One region of the Neoaquamicrobium sediminum genome, then DNA from elsewhere that is predicted to be linked to it. Evidence: riboswitches for the same ligand, from Rfam matches in the RefSeq annotation. Region 1 holds a riboswitch; the other holds the start of a gene.
What was found. A riboswitch is a leader RNA that binds a small molecule or an ion and turns the genes downstream of it on or off. The one in region 1 is predicted to bind cobalamin.

Region 2: linked by a shared signal. The riboswitch ahead of V1479_RS00055 (TonB-dependent receptor domain-containing protein) and the one ahead of V1479_RS20150 (aromatic ring-hydroxylating oxygenase subunit alpha) in region 1 are both predicted to bind cobalamin.

The regions. Positions count from the first base shown of each region.
Region 1 covers NZ_JAZHFV010000006.1:703,704-711,463, reverse strand. Annotated here, with positions in the region: gene V1479_RS20175 (TRAP transporter small permease subunit) at 1-435, shown strand, start outside; gene V1479_RS20170 (TRAP transporter large permease) at 428-1,756, shown strand; gene ppk2 (polyphosphate kinase 2) at 1,783-2,703, opposite strand; gene V1479_RS20160 (hypothetical protein) at 2,854-3,099, opposite strand; gene V1479_RS20155 (FAD-binding oxidoreductase) at 3,101-4,192, opposite strand; gene V1479_RS20150 (aromatic ring-hydroxylating oxygenase subunit alpha) at 4,212-5,459, opposite strand; cobalamin riboswitch at 5,584-5,791, opposite strand; gene deoC (deoxyribose-phosphate aldolase) at 5,953-6,984, shown strand; gene V1479_RS20140 (aldehyde dehydrogenase family protein) at 6,997-7,760, shown strand, end outside.
Region 2 covers NZ_JAZHFV010000001.1:6,682-14,441, reverse strand. Annotated here, with positions in the region: gene V1479_RS00065 (FecCD family ABC transporter permease) at 1-641, opposite strand, end outside; gene V1479_RS00060 (ABC transporter substrate-binding protein) at 638-1,489, opposite strand; gene V1479_RS00055 (TonB-dependent receptor domain-containing protein) at 1,504-3,363, opposite strand; cobalamin riboswitch at 3,543-3,746, opposite strand; gene wecB (non-hydrolyzing UDP-N-acetylglucosamine 2-epimerase) at 3,790-4,914, opposite strand; gene V1479_RS00045 (ABC transporter ATP-binding protein) at 4,945-5,730, opposite strand; gene V1479_RS00040 (ABC transporter permease) at 5,747-6,529, opposite strand; gene V1479_RS00035 (glycosyltransferase) at 6,716-7,760, shown strand, end outside.

The DNA of each region.
Region 1 (7,760 bases):
GAAGATGCACTTCCCGTGCTTGGGAACGGCATCACCGTAAACACCCTGGCCGACCTGCAATGGTACATCTTCGCCATCATCGCCGTTCTCGGCGGCGTTTATGCCCTGCGTGACGGCCAGCATGTGAGCGTCGACGTTTTCGTGGCGGGCTTGCCGCAGCGTGCCCGCCTGTGCCTGACGCTTTTCGGCGACATCGTCTTTCTTCTCCCATTCTGCGTCATCATCGTCTGGTACGGCTGGAAGTTCGCCGCGACCTCGTTCGCATCCGGCGAGGGTTCGACCTATGGCGGGCTGATGGACCGCTGGCTCATCAAGGCCATGATCCCCGCCGGGTTCGCGCTGCTGGGCATCGCCGCGCTGGCGCGCGTGGCCCAGACCCTGCGCCTGCTGTTCTCTCCCGCATCCAATCAAGGCCCGGCCGAAAACCATGACTGAATTTGCCTGGCCGCTCGCCATGCTCGTCGCGCTCGTGGCGGGCATCTTTTCGGGATACCCGGTCGCGTTCGTTCTTTCGGGCATCGGCATCGTCTTCGCTTTCCTGGCCGGCGTGCCGATCCTCTTCCTGTCGACGGGCGTATCGCGCATCTATTCCGGAATCCTGACCAACTGGCTGCTGATCGCCATTCCCCTCTTCGTCTTCATGGGGCTGATGCTCGAACGTTCCGGCGTCGCGGAGCGGCTGCTTCGGTCGCTGGCGGCACTGTTCGGCCGGCTGCCCGGCGGCTACGCCTTCGCGGTCGCCATCATTGGCGTGGTGATGGCGGCCTCCACGGGCATCATCGGCGCATCCGTGGTGCTCATGGGCATGATGGCTCTGCCCGCCATGACGCAGGCCCGCTACGATCCCAAGGTTTCCACAGGCCTGATCGCCGCTTCAGGCACGCTCGGCATTCTGATCCCGCCGTCGATCATGCTGATCGTCCTCGGCGACCAGCTCCGCGTTTCGGTCGGCGACCTGTTCATGGGCGCGATAGGGCCGGGTCTGCTGCTGGCCGGGCTCTATTTTCTCTATCTGATCGCGATCGCCATCTTCCAGCCGCACCGCATGCCGCCGCTCGACCATGCCCCTGCGGAAAGCCGCAAGGCGGCGATGCTCGGTCTCGCCCGTGACCTGCTGGCGCCGATCATCCTCGTCGTCTCGGTGCTCGGCACCATCGTCGCCGGTATCGCCACACCGACGGAAGCCGCGGCCATCGGCGCGGCGGGCGCGATGATCCTCGCCCTGTTTTCCGGAAAGCTCGACCTCGCGACATTACGCACGGCCGTCCGAGACACGACCAAAACCACCGCGATGATCATCTTCGTGATGATCGGCGCGACGATCTTTTCCGTGATATTCAGGCGCCTTGGCGGCGACGAGATGGTGATCCATGCCTTCGATGCGCTGGGGACCGGACCCTATTTCGTGCTTTTCACCATCATGGCATTGGTCTTCGTGCTGGGCTTCTTCCTCGACTGGGTCGAGATTGCGCTGGTCGTCGTGCCGCTGGTCGCCCCGGTCGTGACCAGCCTCGACTTCGGCATGACGCAACCCGAGACCCTCACCTGGTTCGCGATTGCGCTTGCCGTCAACATGCAGACGTCGTTCCTGACCCCTCCATTCGGTTATGCGCTGTTCTACCTGCGCGGTGTGGCCAAGGACATATCGATCGGCACGATCTACCGCGGCATCATTCCCTTCGTGCTTCTGCAGATCACCGCGCTGGTACTCCTGATCCTCTTTCCGCAGATCAGCCTATGGATGGTTTCCCAGTAGGCCACCCAGCCGCATTAGGCGCGCGATCAATATTTTTGCGGGACGTAGAGGTCGTACGGAAGGGTTGCGCGTTCGTATTCCGGGTTGAAGACGCGTTCCGGCAGGGCGATGTCCTCGTGCGGCACCGGCTCGTAGGGGATCTGCTGTAGCAGGTGGTCCATGCAGTTCAGCCGGGCACGCTTCTTGTCGTTGCCCTCGACGATGTACCAGGGCGCCTCCGGGATGCTGGTTCGGGCGAACATCTCCTCCTTCGCCTTGGTGTACTGCTCCCAGCGCACCCGAGACTGGAGATCCATCGGCGAAAGCTTCCATTGTTTCATCGGGTCGTGGATGCGCATCAGGAAGCGAAGCTGCTGCTCCTCGTCGGTGATCGAGAACCAGTATTTGATCAGCCTGATGCCCGAGCGAAGCAGCATGCGCTCGAACTCCGGCACGTCGCGGAAGAAATCCTCCACCTGCTGCGGCGAAGCGAAATCCATCACCCGCTCGACACCCGCTCGGTTGTACCAGGACCGGTCGAAGAGCACGATCTCACCGCCGGCCGGCAGATGCGGAACGTAGCGCTGGAAATACCACTGCGTCTTTTCCCGGTCGCTTGGCGCCGGCAGCGCCACCACGCGCACGATACGCGGATTGAGCCTCTGTGTGATGCGCTTGATGACCCCGCCCTTGCCGGCGGAATCCCTGCCCTCGAACAGGACGACCACCTTTTCCTTGGTGTGCGCGACCCAGTCCTGGAGCTTGATGAGTTCCGACTGCAGGCGGATCAGCTCGTGGAAATAGGTATGACGGTCGAGCGCGTGGGGGTGGGCCTTCTTGTAGATCTTGGACAGTTCGAGCGACAGCGCCGGTTCTGACAGTTCGAGCTCGTAGTCCTCGTCGAGCGTATCCTCGAGCTCGGCCTTGAGCCATTCCTCGGCACCGTTGCCCGCCCTGTCGTGATCCATCTTTGTTCCTCCGGCCGCATCGCGCGAGAGATTCGTCGCATCCGGTCACAAGAAGACCCGCGAACACGACATCGATCAAGCGTCGGCTAACACCGGCGGGTAACATGAACATGACGGCGTCTGACGCAGCGTAGCACCTGACGGGGAAATCTAATCCGGTGTTCCGGCCGCTTCCGCAAGCAAGGCGCGAAGTCGGCGCAGCGGCGGCGATACGGTGGTTGCCTCATCCAACCGTCTTATCTGCTTGCGCGCAGCAACGGCGACGTCTTCTCCATCGGGCAATGCGATGAGCCAGGACAGGAAAACCTCCTCGGGGCTTGCCTGGGCCAGCGGCGGACGCGGCGAAATCGGTGACGTCGGCTTGTTGAGGTCGGCATGGATTGGAGAAGATCCCATGTCAGGCCTCGATTTCCAGCGCCGAAAGCGGCTTCGAACAGCAGGCAAGGATAAAGCCTTCCTCGATCTCGTGATCGAGTATGCCGCCATTGTGGCTCATCTCGACCGCGCCGGAGACTTTCTTGACCTTGCAGGTGCCGCACAGGCCGAACTCGCAGGCGGCCGGGATCCGCACACCCGACGCGCGCGCGGTCTGCAGCAGGGTCTGTCCCGCAACGCATTCGCCGTCGACCTCCGACACCGCGAACCTGACCGGCAGGGCGATTTCTCCGACAGCGGCGTCGCCGTCCTGCGTAAACGGTGCAGGCACGGGTTCGGCCACGGGAGCGGCAAAGCTCTCCTGATGATAATGCGCCATGTCGAAGCCGGCTGTTTCCAGCATCTCTCGCACGGCGCGCATGAAGGGTTCCGGACCGCAGCAGAAAATCTCCCGCTCGCGAAAATCCGGCGCGAGCAGCGGCAGCCGCACCGCGTCGATGCGGCCCATATGGCCGAACCAGCTCTCCCGGCTGGAGCGTTCCTCGATCAGGAAGCCCAGCGACAGGCCGGGCATGCGGCTCCCCAGCAGTTCAAGCTCCTTGCGGAAGATGATCTCCTCTGGCCGGCGCGCGCAGTTGACGAAAGCGACGTCGGTCCATGGCGCGCAGTCGTTCAGCCAGCGCAGCATCGACATCATCGGTGTGACGCCGGAACCGGCGGAGATGAACAGATATTTCGCCGCCGGATATTCGTGGTGGGAGAAATCGCCGGCCGGGCCGTAGGCCCTGATGTGATCGCCGCGCCGCAGATGATCCAGCATCCAGCGCGTTGCGACACTGCCGGCCTGCGCCTTGACCGTGACTGCGATGGAGAAGGGCCGCGACGGCGACGACGACAGCGTGTAGGTGCGCAGCAGCGGCTCGTCGCCAACCGGCAATTCCAGCGTGATGAACTGCCCCGGCTTGTAGCGGAACCAGGTCTGGTTGTCGGACCGGAAGGTGAAGGTCTTCACGTCGGGCGCCTCGTCGGCGATGCCGATGACCTCCAGCACCTGAAGCCGGTCGTTCCACGGCGTCATCTCGTCGAGGTGGCGGTAGAGTGCGGCGTCCGTCATCGCGTTCATCGCTGTTGCCTCACGCCACGCTTCTGAGCGCCGGGGTTTCCGTCTCGGCCAGCCGCGGCTCGATGAAGGAGGCGTACCATTCGACGAACTGGATCACGCCGCCCTCGTGCAACTCGGAATAGGGGCCGGGTTCGTAGGCGGGCGAGTTGATGCCGAAGGCGTTTTCCTCGACGATCCTGCGGTCCTGGTCGTTGGTCTCGGTCCAGACATGGGTCAATTCGGCAAGGTCGTAGTCCATGCCTTCCACCGCATCCTTGTGCACGAGCCACTTGGTGGTGACGGCGGTCTCGGTAGCGCTGATCGGCAGCACGCGGAAGGTAACGGCGTGGTCGCCAAGAATGTGGTTCCATGTCGTCGGGTAGTGGTAGAGCAGCAGCGACCCGATGCGGTCGGTGGAGACGGTGTCGGAAAGGTTGCGGTTCACCGCGCGCTTGCCGCTCATCGTGTAGCTGACCGCATCGCGCAGCAGCGGCGCGCGGGTCGCGCGATACTGGCCGCCCGCGTCGATGCGGAAGCGCGAAGGCAGCCCGGCCGCCTCGCATTTCGCCCAATGCGCCAGCATCTCGGGGTCGCTTTCGGCGCCGTTGACGCCCGTCACCGTCGGGGCCTCCGGGAATGTCTTGCAAAGCTCGGGATGGTTGGCCGCGCAGTGGTAACACTCGCGGTTGTTCTCCCAGACCAGCTTCCAGTTGCCCTTTTCGATGATGGTGGATTCGTAGGCGACCTTTGCATCGGCCAGCCGATGCGGCAGGAAATAGGGCTCCATCATGGCCCGGAACGGCCCGAAGTCGGCCGGCTCCGGCGCAAGGCAGATGAAGACGTAGCCGCCGGCGCTCTCACAGGCGACCGGCTTTAGCGAGAACTGCGACGGGTCGAAATCATCCGCCATCTGGCGTGCGAACAGGAGCTTGCCGTCGAGATCGTAGGTCCACTGGTGATAGGGGCAGACGAGGCGCGCCGAGAGGCCCTTCTGGGCCGCGCAGACGCGGCTGCCGCGATGCCGGCAGGAATTGTGGAAGGCGCGTATCTGCCCGTCACGATCGCGGACCAGCACGACCGGATACCGGCCAACCTGAACGGTGAAGAAGCTGCCGGGCTTCGGCAGTTCGCAATCGTGGCCCACGAATAGCCAGTCGCGATACCAGATCAGGTCCATGTCGAGCCGGAAGAACTCGGGATCGGTGTAGAAGGGCTGTTCCAGCGAATAGCCGTATCTGCGGCTGCGGATCAGCCCCAGCATTTCGTTGCGCGCATCCATGTCCTGTCCTCGCATCGTCATCACAAGGACTGAACTGGTGGTGATGGAGGGAAGGAGGAGCCGCGACATGGCCATGCAGGCCTGTCCGCGCCGCTTCGCCTCTTGACCGCCCACCGCGATCAGTCGGTTTCGTATGCCGAAGGCTGGTTTCCGGGCTCCGGAGCCGTCCCTTGCAGGACCTTCCCGACACCTTCCCGGACATTGTCGTCCAGTGGTCTCCCGTCGGGACATTCAGCTCCGCTACCGTTGCGGGGGCAGCGCCGGATTTCGACCGGCTTCCCAATTCTCCGCTTCGATCGACACGAAGCAGCACCTCAGGCACGCACATCTAACCACGGCTGCATCGCCGGCAAACACGCGAAAGCGACACCGTGCAGACGCAAAGACGACACAGGGTTCACAACGCTGCGGCATGCTGCGTCGCACCGTTTCGTTTCGCTCGAATTCGTGCGATAGCTGCATAAACTTTGACCAACGGGACAAAGAAAGTGCCATGACGAGCACCTCGACACGACAGGCTGCCGGCGCCAGCCTGCATACGCTGCCGACAGCGGCTGCGGCTGCGCATACCGACCTGCCGCGCAATCCCGGCATTAAGCTGGATCTGGGCTGGCTGGAAGAGATGCGGCATGTGAACCGCTCGGCACTGGAGCGTCGCGCGACGACGCTGACCAAGCGCCGCTCGATCAAGGCCGACAATCAGGCGGCATGGCTGCTCCGCTCAATCAGCCTGATGGACCTGACGACGCTGAACAGCAACGACACCGACGAGCGCGTGCGCCGCCTCTGCGCCAAGGCGCGCAACCCGCTGCGCGCCGATCTGGTCGCCGGCCTCGGGCTGGGCGAAACGGTGATCCGGCCAGCGGCTGTTTGCGTCTACCATCCCTTTGTCGCGACCGCGGTCAAGGCGCTGGAAGGCACCGGCATCCATGTCGCCGCCGTCTCCACCGCCTTTCCGCACGGGCTGTCGCCGCTGGAAACACGGATCGCCGAAATCAGGGCGTCGGTCGCCGATGGGGCCGACGAGATCGACGTGGTCATCCCGCGCGGCCTGGTTCTGGGCGCAAAGTGGCAGGTGCTTTACAACGAAGTCGCGCAGTTCCGCGAAGCCTGCGGGGAAGCGCACCTGAAGGTCATCCTCGGCACCGGCGAATTGTCGACGCTGCGCAATGTGATGCTCGCGTCGATGGTGTCGATGATGGCGGGTGCCGACTTCATCAAGACCTCGACCGGCAAGGAAAGCGTCAATGCCGTCCTGCCGGTCGGCCTCATCATGACGCGCGCCATCCGAGCCTATGAGGAGCGCACCGGCTTCAAGATCGGCTTCAAGCCTGCCGGCGGCATCTCCACGGCCAAAGCCTCGCTGGACTGGCTGGTGCTGATGAAGGAAGAACTCGGCCGCCGCTGGCTGGAACCGGACCTCTTCCGCTTCGGCGCGTCGAGCCTGCTTACCGACATCGAGCGGCAGCTCGAACACCACCTGACCGGCCACTACTCGGCCGCCCATCGACATGCCATGGCCTGACGGGGAACGACCGTGAACATTCTCGAACGCTATCACGCCATGGAATACGGCCCTGCCCCGGAGGCGCGCAACGAAGCCGATGCGTGGCTTGCCTCGCGCGACTTCGCGGCGTCCCTGTTCATCGGCGGCCAGTGGAAGAAGGCGGCGAGCGGCAAGACGTTCGACACGGCCGAGCCCGCCACCGGCAAGCATCTGGCGAGCCTGGCCGAGGCGGGGCATGACGACATCGACGCCGCTGTGGCCGCCGCGCGCAAGGCGTTGCCGAAGTGGCAGGCCGCTTCCGGCTATGAGCGCGCGCGCGTGCTCTACGCCATCGGTCGCGCCATGCAGCGCCATGCGCGGCTGTTCGCCGTGCTGGAATCGCTCGACAACGGCAAGCCGATCCGCGAAAGCCGCGACATCGACGTGCCGCTGGCCGTCCGCCACTTCATCCATCATGCCGGCTGGGCGCAGTCGCTGGGCAAGGAGTTCCCGGGCTATGCAGCGGTCGGCGTGGCCGGCCAGATCATCCCGTGGAATTTCCCGTTGCTGATGCTCGCCTGGAAGATCGCGCCTGCGCTCGCGGCAGGCTGCACGGTAGTGCTGAAGCCGGCCGAATTCACGCCGCTTACGGCGGTGCTGTTCGCCGAAATCTGCGAGAAAGCCGGCGTACCCAAGGGCGTCGTCAACATCGTTCATGGCGGCCCGGAAGCGGGCGCGGCAATCGTCAATCACCCCGACATCGACAAGATCGCCTTCACCGGCTCGTCCGAGGTCGGCAAGATCATTCGCAAGGC
Region 2 (7,760 bases), on a different contig from region 1:
GGCCGCGTCAGCATGCCAAGCATCACCCAGCCTGCAAGCATGAATGGGGCCGACAGCCACAGATGGGTCATCGATCGGTCGGTGAGCGAGCCCAGCATCCAGAATACGATTTCGGTAGCGGCGAAGGGGTTGGGCGACAGGTTCAGCACCAGCGATGTCATCGCGCCGGCAAAGGCCGAAATTGCTACGCCTGCCAGGATGATCGTGAGCGTGCCGCCGCGCTCTCCGGCCATGACGCGCAGCAGCAGCACAGCCAGCACGGCGCCCGCCAGGGCTGCAAGCGGCAGGCCGAGCGGAAAGGCAACCGAGATACCGGTGTAGATGGCGACGACGGCGCCCAGAGAGGCCGAAGCGCTGATGCCGAGGAGGCCAGGCTCTGCAAGCGGGTTGCGCAGATAGCCCTGCAGTACCGCACCGGAGAGACCGAGGGTCGCGCCGATCATCAACCCCAGCAGCGCGCGGGGGAGGCGTATCTCACGCATCACCAGGGTCAGCAGGTCGGCGTCGCCGGAAACAAGCGCCCTGATGCTCTCGCCGAAGCCGACATCCGCCGGTCCGGTGGTCAGCGACACGAAAAACAGCGCAAGCGTTGCCGCCGCAAGCGCGCCAAGCACCGCCGCATAGCTGATGCGATCGCTCATCGCGCGGCCTCTGCATGGGCATTCGCCGCATCGCGCAGGAGTCGCGCCGCCTCGAGCGTGAAGGGCGCGCCGCATATCCAGTAGCGGTCGGGAATGCGCACCAGCCGGTCCTGCGAGGCGATCGCTGTGAAGGCGGGATGCCGGAAATTCTGATGGGCGAGAGCTGGGCGGTCGTAAGTGCGTTCGCCGAGCACGACCAGATCCGGGTTGGCAAGCACGAGCTCCTCGAGTGGAAGGCGCTGGACGCCGACGATCCCGAGCCGGTCGGCGATGCTTTGCAGGCCTGCGGCCTCTATCACGGCGTTGGACAGCGAGCCGTCGCCGGACGTGTAGCTGTTGGCGGAATAGATCGCGACGGAAAGCGGCGGCGCCGGTTCGCGTGCCAGTTCCGCCAGCCCCGCATCGAGTTCCGCGATCAATTCATCCGCGCGCTGCTGCCGCCCAAGCAACTCGCCCATGCGGCGTATGTTGGCCCGCACGCCCTCGAACGTGCCTTCGGGGGCGAATTCCTCCACCCGAAAGCCCAGGCGCCGCAACATGTCGATGGTTGCCCGCGTGGTGAAAGTGCCGGCAATCACCAGGTCCGGCTGCATCAGGAAGATTTCCTCGCCGAGCCCGTGATTGACGACATAGCGTCCCGCCTCGTCGGCCAGCACGGACACGCCCGGATCGCCGGCAAGGTGCGAAACGGAGTGGAGCTGCCCCTCCGCGGCCAGCAGCATGGCGAGCTGGTCGGTGCAGACATTCATCGAGACGACGCGGCTTGGTGCGGCGTCGGTCGCCCGCGCCGGCGATATCCCCGCAGCAATTGTCAGGGAAACGGCAACTATGGCGCGGGCGATGAACACGGCGCGTTTCCCGATCAGAATTGCCGTGTCAGGCTCAAATTGATCGTCCGGCCCGGCGCGCGGTAGCCCGCAACAGTCTCGTACGTCTCATCGAACAGGTTCTCGACCGAGAACTTCATCGTCGACTTCTCATCGAAGCGATAGCTGGCGGAAAGATCGACCGTAACATAGTCCGGCGCCCTGGTGGTGTTGGCCACGTTCGAGTGCTTGGAGGCCACGTAGAGCACCTTGGCCGACAGGTCGAGCTTGTCGGTGGCGGCGAAGTTCAGCTCCGCGCCCGCCTTGAAGCGATCGCGGTTGGGGATATGGAGCCCGTTATCGAGATTGACCGGATCGCGCACGTCGAGGGTCACCTTGCCGCTCCAGCGCTCGTCGAAAGCGTGCCACACAGATGCCTCGAAGCCGGTGATGCGCGCACGCGCGACATTGAACGGGATATAGGTCGCCGGCATTGAGGCGATCGCGTCACGCAGCCACGTCTGGTAGAAAACGAGATCGACGCTGGTATCGGCGTTCGGCTGCCAGGCTAGCCCGACCTCGTAGGTCTGCGACTTCTCCGGGCGCAGGTCCGGATTGGAATAGCCAGGGTAATAAAGGTCGTTGAAGGTCGGGGCGCGGAAGCCCGTACCATAGGATGCGCGGCCGACAAGGCCCGGCACGAATTCGTAGCTGGCGCCGATATTGTAGGTGGTCGCATCACCGAACTGCTCGTTGTAGTCGTGGCGGATGCCGCTATCGACGGTAAGCGCGCCATAGTCGAGCGAGTATTGCGCGAAACCGGCTGCAAGCGTGCGGCCCGTGACGGCTAGCGGCAAGGTGGTGTCGACGCTTTCGCGATAGACCTCGAAGCCGCCAAGCAGCGTGTGGTCGACCAGTCCAGTCGTGAAGCTCTTTTCTGTCGATGCAAGAACGCCATAGCGGGTCGTGTCAAATTCGTCCTCGCCCGGCACGCCGTCACGGAAATTCGTGCTCAGGTCTACGCCGCTCGAAAATTCCACCGTCGACGACCAGTCGTCGGTGTGGTCGAAGGTTGCACCGGCCTTGCCAGCGAAAGTCGTGGTGTCGACCTCGTTGAAGCCGGGAGCGGTGGCGTCATACTGGCTGCGGCCACGCGAGAAGAGACCGTCGGCATAGAGCCGGCCCCAGCCGAACTGCTTGGAAAGCGAGAAATTGAACGAGCCCTGCATGAACCCGTCATCATCGGGTTCGTGCCCCCAGGTCGTCGGCAGGGTGAAGTCGTAGCCACGCGTGCCAAGGATGCCGCCGCCGACCGAATATTCGAGGCCGTCCACCTCGCCACGAAGGTCTGCGGATAGCTGCGCACCCCACGGATGGCTGACGCCCGCCGTCACGCTGCCGCAGAAATTGCGGCCGTCACCGCAGGCACCGCCGCGCTTGGTGATGATGTTGATGACGCCGCCCATCGCATCGGCGCCGTATTGCGAAGAATGAGGCCCCTTGGCGATCTCGATACGCTCGATCGCCGACAGCGGAATATTGAAAAGCGAGCTGGTGCCGCTTGTTGCCGCTGCGGTGCGCACGCCGTTGACCAGCACCAGCGTCTGGGTCGAGGACATGCCCCGAAGCTGCACGTTGGATGAAGCGCCCTGGCCACCGTAGCTGGTTATCGAAACGCCGGTGTAGCGCTTGAGCAACGACGGCAAGTCGGCCGCCGCCGAGCTTGCTATCTCCGCCTCGTCGACAACCGTCACCGACGACGTCGAACGGATCAGCGGCGTCTCGCGCCGCAACGGCGTCGTTACCACGATCGTGTCCAGAACGGTCGTGTCGTTGTCCGTACCGAGCGCGCTCTGCCCCTGCGCCGCCCCACATGCGAGCGCCAGCGCGCTTGCCGTCAAAATCCACTGTCTCATGTCTGTCCCCGCTTCCAGGCAAGGGCGCTACGCGCCCCGGTTTCATCAGAACCGCAGACGGTTTCAGGCTTGAGGCTTATGACGGGCGAATGCACATCGAACCCCGGCCGTTTCCGGCATGCGGCAACTTTCGATGTCACCGCGACGGACGACCGCGCTAGGACACACCCCGTATCCTGGCTTGGGTGACTGGAACGGCAGGTCTCCTGGCTCCCGTGTCATCGCCTCCTTCCACCTTCCCGGCCGATCGAGGCCAGTGGCATGTCCGGTAGTTGGCTCAACGGTTACAGTTGCGGGGGCAGCCGCGGCATTGGCCCACAAAGGCCGCACCGCGTTCCCATTTTCATCCGCCTCGCGGCGGAACCAGTTCCAAGATCGTGCTATCGCGTGCGAAGCCGCTCGTCAACGCAGTTGGATGCCGTTGGATCAACGGGAAATGCCGATCCTGATCGCTTCGAGGATCCGCTGGGCGGCCTTGCCGTCCCCGTAGGGGTTGGTGATTTCGCTGACACGCCTGTACGCCTCGGGCGAATCGAGAAGATGGGTCGCCTCACGGACGATGACGTCAGGATCTGTTCCGACCAAACGTGCGGTGCCGGCTTCTACTGCCTCTGGCCTCTCCGTCACGTCGCGGGTGACGAGCACAGGCTTGCCGAGCGACGGCGCTTCCTCCTGGATGCCGCCGGAATCGGTGATGATGAGGTGCGACCGACGCATCAGGTAGATGAACGGCAGATATTCCAGTGGATCGATCAGGAAGACGTCGTCCACGCCGGACAGGGTCTCGCGTGCGGCCTGCTGTACGTTCTCGTTCAGATGGACCGGATAGACGACCTGCACGTCGCCGCGCCTCGCCAGCCGCGCGAGTGCCTCGCACATGCGGCGCAGGCCACCGCCGAAGTTTTCGCGGCGATGCCCCGTGACCAGCAAGAGACGTTTGGCCGGATCGAGATAGGTGAAATCCGAGGCGATCGCATTTTGCCTCGCCGCGTCGCCCTCGATCAGATCGGAGGCCATCAGCAACGCGTCGATGACGGTGTTGCCGGTAACGGCGATGCGCGAAGCGTCGATCCGTTCGTCGAGCAAGGCTTGGCGCGCCTGCGGCGTCGGCGCGAAGAGCCAGCGTCCGACCACGTCGATGACGCTGCGGTTCATCTCCTCTGGCCACGGACGCATGATGTCGCGGGTGCGCAGGCCTGCTTCGACATGGCCTACCGGCACCTGATGGTAGAAGGCCGCCAGCGCCGCCGCCATGGCCGTGGTCGTATCGCCATGGACCAGAACGACGTCCGGCTTGTGCTCGCGGATCACCTTTTCCATACCCTGCAGCACACGCACGGTTATGTCGGTGAGTGACTGGCCGGGCGTCATGATGTCGAGATCGATGTCAGGCTCGATCCCGAAGATACCGAGCACCTGATCCAGCATCGTGCGATGCTGCCCCGTCACGCAGACGAGGGTCTCGAAAGCGGAATCGGCGCGAAACGCGGCCACGACAGGCGCCATCTTGATGGCTTCCGGGCGGGTTCCGAATACGATTGCTACCTTCAAGTGCTGCTCCGCGTTTCTAGCGCCGTGTCGTCAGGCAGCGGGCTGCTCGGCGGATGGATCGTCTCCGGTGGCGCCGCCGGTCTCGCTTGCCGTGAAGAAGGCGGATGCCTTCGGCACGGACCCCCTGAACGCGATCCTGCCCTTGCGCATCACGACCGCCCGTGTGCAGAGCGCCGACAGGACGGCCGTCGAGTGCGAGGCAACGACGATTATGCCGCCGGACGCTGTGAACGTTTCCAGTCGCTTCTCGGCTTTCGAATGGAAACGCTTGTCGCCGGCCCCGATGACCTCGTCTATCAGGAGGATGTCGGCCTCCAACGCGGTCATGAAGGCGAAGCCAAAGCGGGCACGCATGCCGGCGGAATAGGTGCCGACCGGCAGATCGAAGAAGTCGCCCAGCTCGGTGAAATCGACGATGTCCTCGACGACGTCGGGGATCCGCTTCGGGTCGAGCTGGTGGAGAGCGGCAAGCCGCTGGACGTTTTCCAGGCCGGTCAATCTCAGGTCGATGCCGGCGACCGTGCTGAAAAGCGTGAGGATCTTGCCGCTGTAGGTGCGGGTGCCGCGCGAAAGCGGGAGAATGCCTGCCAGCGTGCGCAGCAGCGTGCTTTTGCCGGAGCCGTTGTTGCCGATCAGACCGAGGCGCACGCCTTCGCGCAGATCGAGATTGATGTTGTCCAGCGCGCGCACGAATGTGCGGCTTTCCATCTTGAAGATGGTGCCGCCGAGCAGGTCGCCGACGCCACGCCCGCGGTCGCGCCCGCTGCGCATGACCGGGTAGTCGACGCCTGCCTTGGTCAGTTCGATGTGTGTCATCGCCGCAACCTCTTCGTCAGACCTTGAAGATCATCCACCTGCGCGTGACGCCGAAAAGCCAGATCGACGCGACCACCACCAGCAAGGTGAAGGAGCAGGCGTAGATATAGGAGATCGCCTCCGGTACGCGTCCGAGCGCAGGCTCGCGGACGACGGCGATCAGATGGGTGAACGGATTGACCATTGCGATAAGGCCTCTCATCCCGCCGCGCTCGTCGGCGTACCATAGAAGCGGGGTTGCGAAAAACATGATGCCCATGATCGAGTTCACCGCCTCTGCCAGGTTCGGCAGAAAGGAACTTACCACCATGAAGGTGAGCGCCGTCGCGAAAATGAAAACGACGGCGATGATGATTCCCGGTACGAGCAGCAGCATGGCTGCGTTGAAGGTCTGCGGATAGACCGCGAGGTATCCTGCAAAACCCAATATGGAAAAGGCGAAACGCACCGAGTGCTCCGTCATGAACCGCATGACGCAGGCCAGATAGGTGACGTTGCCGTTGCCAAGAATGATCTTGTTCCGCGTCAGGATGCCGTAGCCGGACGTAACTGCCGCCGAATAGAAGGCGAACAACGGCATGCCTATCGAGAGATAGCCGAAATAGTCGTGATGATTTGCCGCGACGGCCGGACCGAGCACGAGAAAGATCACGGTGACGCGCAGCAGCGACTGGAACGTGTAGAACAGCAATCCGAAACGCGTGCGGTGCATCGGAAGCTGAGCGTCGTGAAAACCGAACAGGGACCAGAACCGCCACGACGTGACGACGGAGCGAAATTCGGCGAGGATGGCTTGCAACGGCTGATACCTTGAATTCTATCCCGCTTGATGCGGCAGCGAGTGTCCCGCGCCGCGCCGGGACACCGTTTGCCCGACCATTGAGGCGGCTGCAAGGTATTTGTTCCCTTTCAAAGCTTCCCGGCCAACTGGACAGGGGCGGGGTCAGGGGCTAAGAGACCGCGTCGCCCACACAGCCGGGATTTCATGTCGCCACCGCAGGTCATCGTCGCATCCGCGCACCCCTACATGCCGGAGATGCGGCTGGGTACCTCCTATCTCGCCGAGGCGCTTGCCAACCGTGGCTGGGACGTCCTTTACCTCGACCAGCCAACCTCGCTGCTCCATCTCGTGCACCCGAGATCGAGCGGCATCGCTCGCAGGAAGCTGAGAAGCGCGGCCGAAACGGCGCGCGGCCGCGAGCAGGTGTTCGCCACGCCGGCCGGCGGCAGCGTCCGGCTCCTGAGCGTCGCGGCTTGGTGGCCACATGTGAACGTTCCCGTTTTTCGCAATGCCTTCATCCTCGATCGCTGGTGGCGCCATACCTACCCTTCGATCACGCGCTACGTGGCGGCCAGCGGCTTCTCGGACGCGCGGGCCCTGCTGTTCGACAGTCCCTATTTCCATTCGCTGGGCGGCGCACTGGGGGTGCCGACGGTCTATCGCTACGCCGATCGCATCCAGTGCTTTCCCGAGGTGACGCCGGCTCTGGTGGACAAGCAGCAGGCCGTGTTCCGCGACGCCGCGCTTGTCGTGCACACGTCCAAGGCGCTGCTCGACGACCTGGGCGGACGCGAGGGCAAGACGCTTTACCTGCCCAACGGCGTCGACATCGACCGGTTTTACGGCTCGTGGGACGAGCCGGAGGAGTTGCGGGGCATCGCCGGGCCGAGGATCATCTACGCCGGCACGATCGGGCCATGGTTCGACTGGACAGCATTGCTGGCGGCCGCGCAGGCCTCTCCTGATCTGCAATTCGTGCTGCTGGGTAAAGTCACGACCGATCTGCCGCAGGCCTTGCCCGGCAACGTCCATCTGCTTGGCGCGGTGCCTTTCGCACGGATCCCATCGTTCCTTGCCCATTGTCAGGCAGGTATAATTCCGTTCGACGCTGCCGCCATGCCGGAACTGGTGAACGCGATAAATCCGCTCAAGCTCTATGAATACTGCGCCGCCGGCCTGCCGGTGGTGAGTTATGCATCAGCCGAGATCGAGGCGGCCGCCGGCCACGTGCGGCTTTACCGGACGCCCG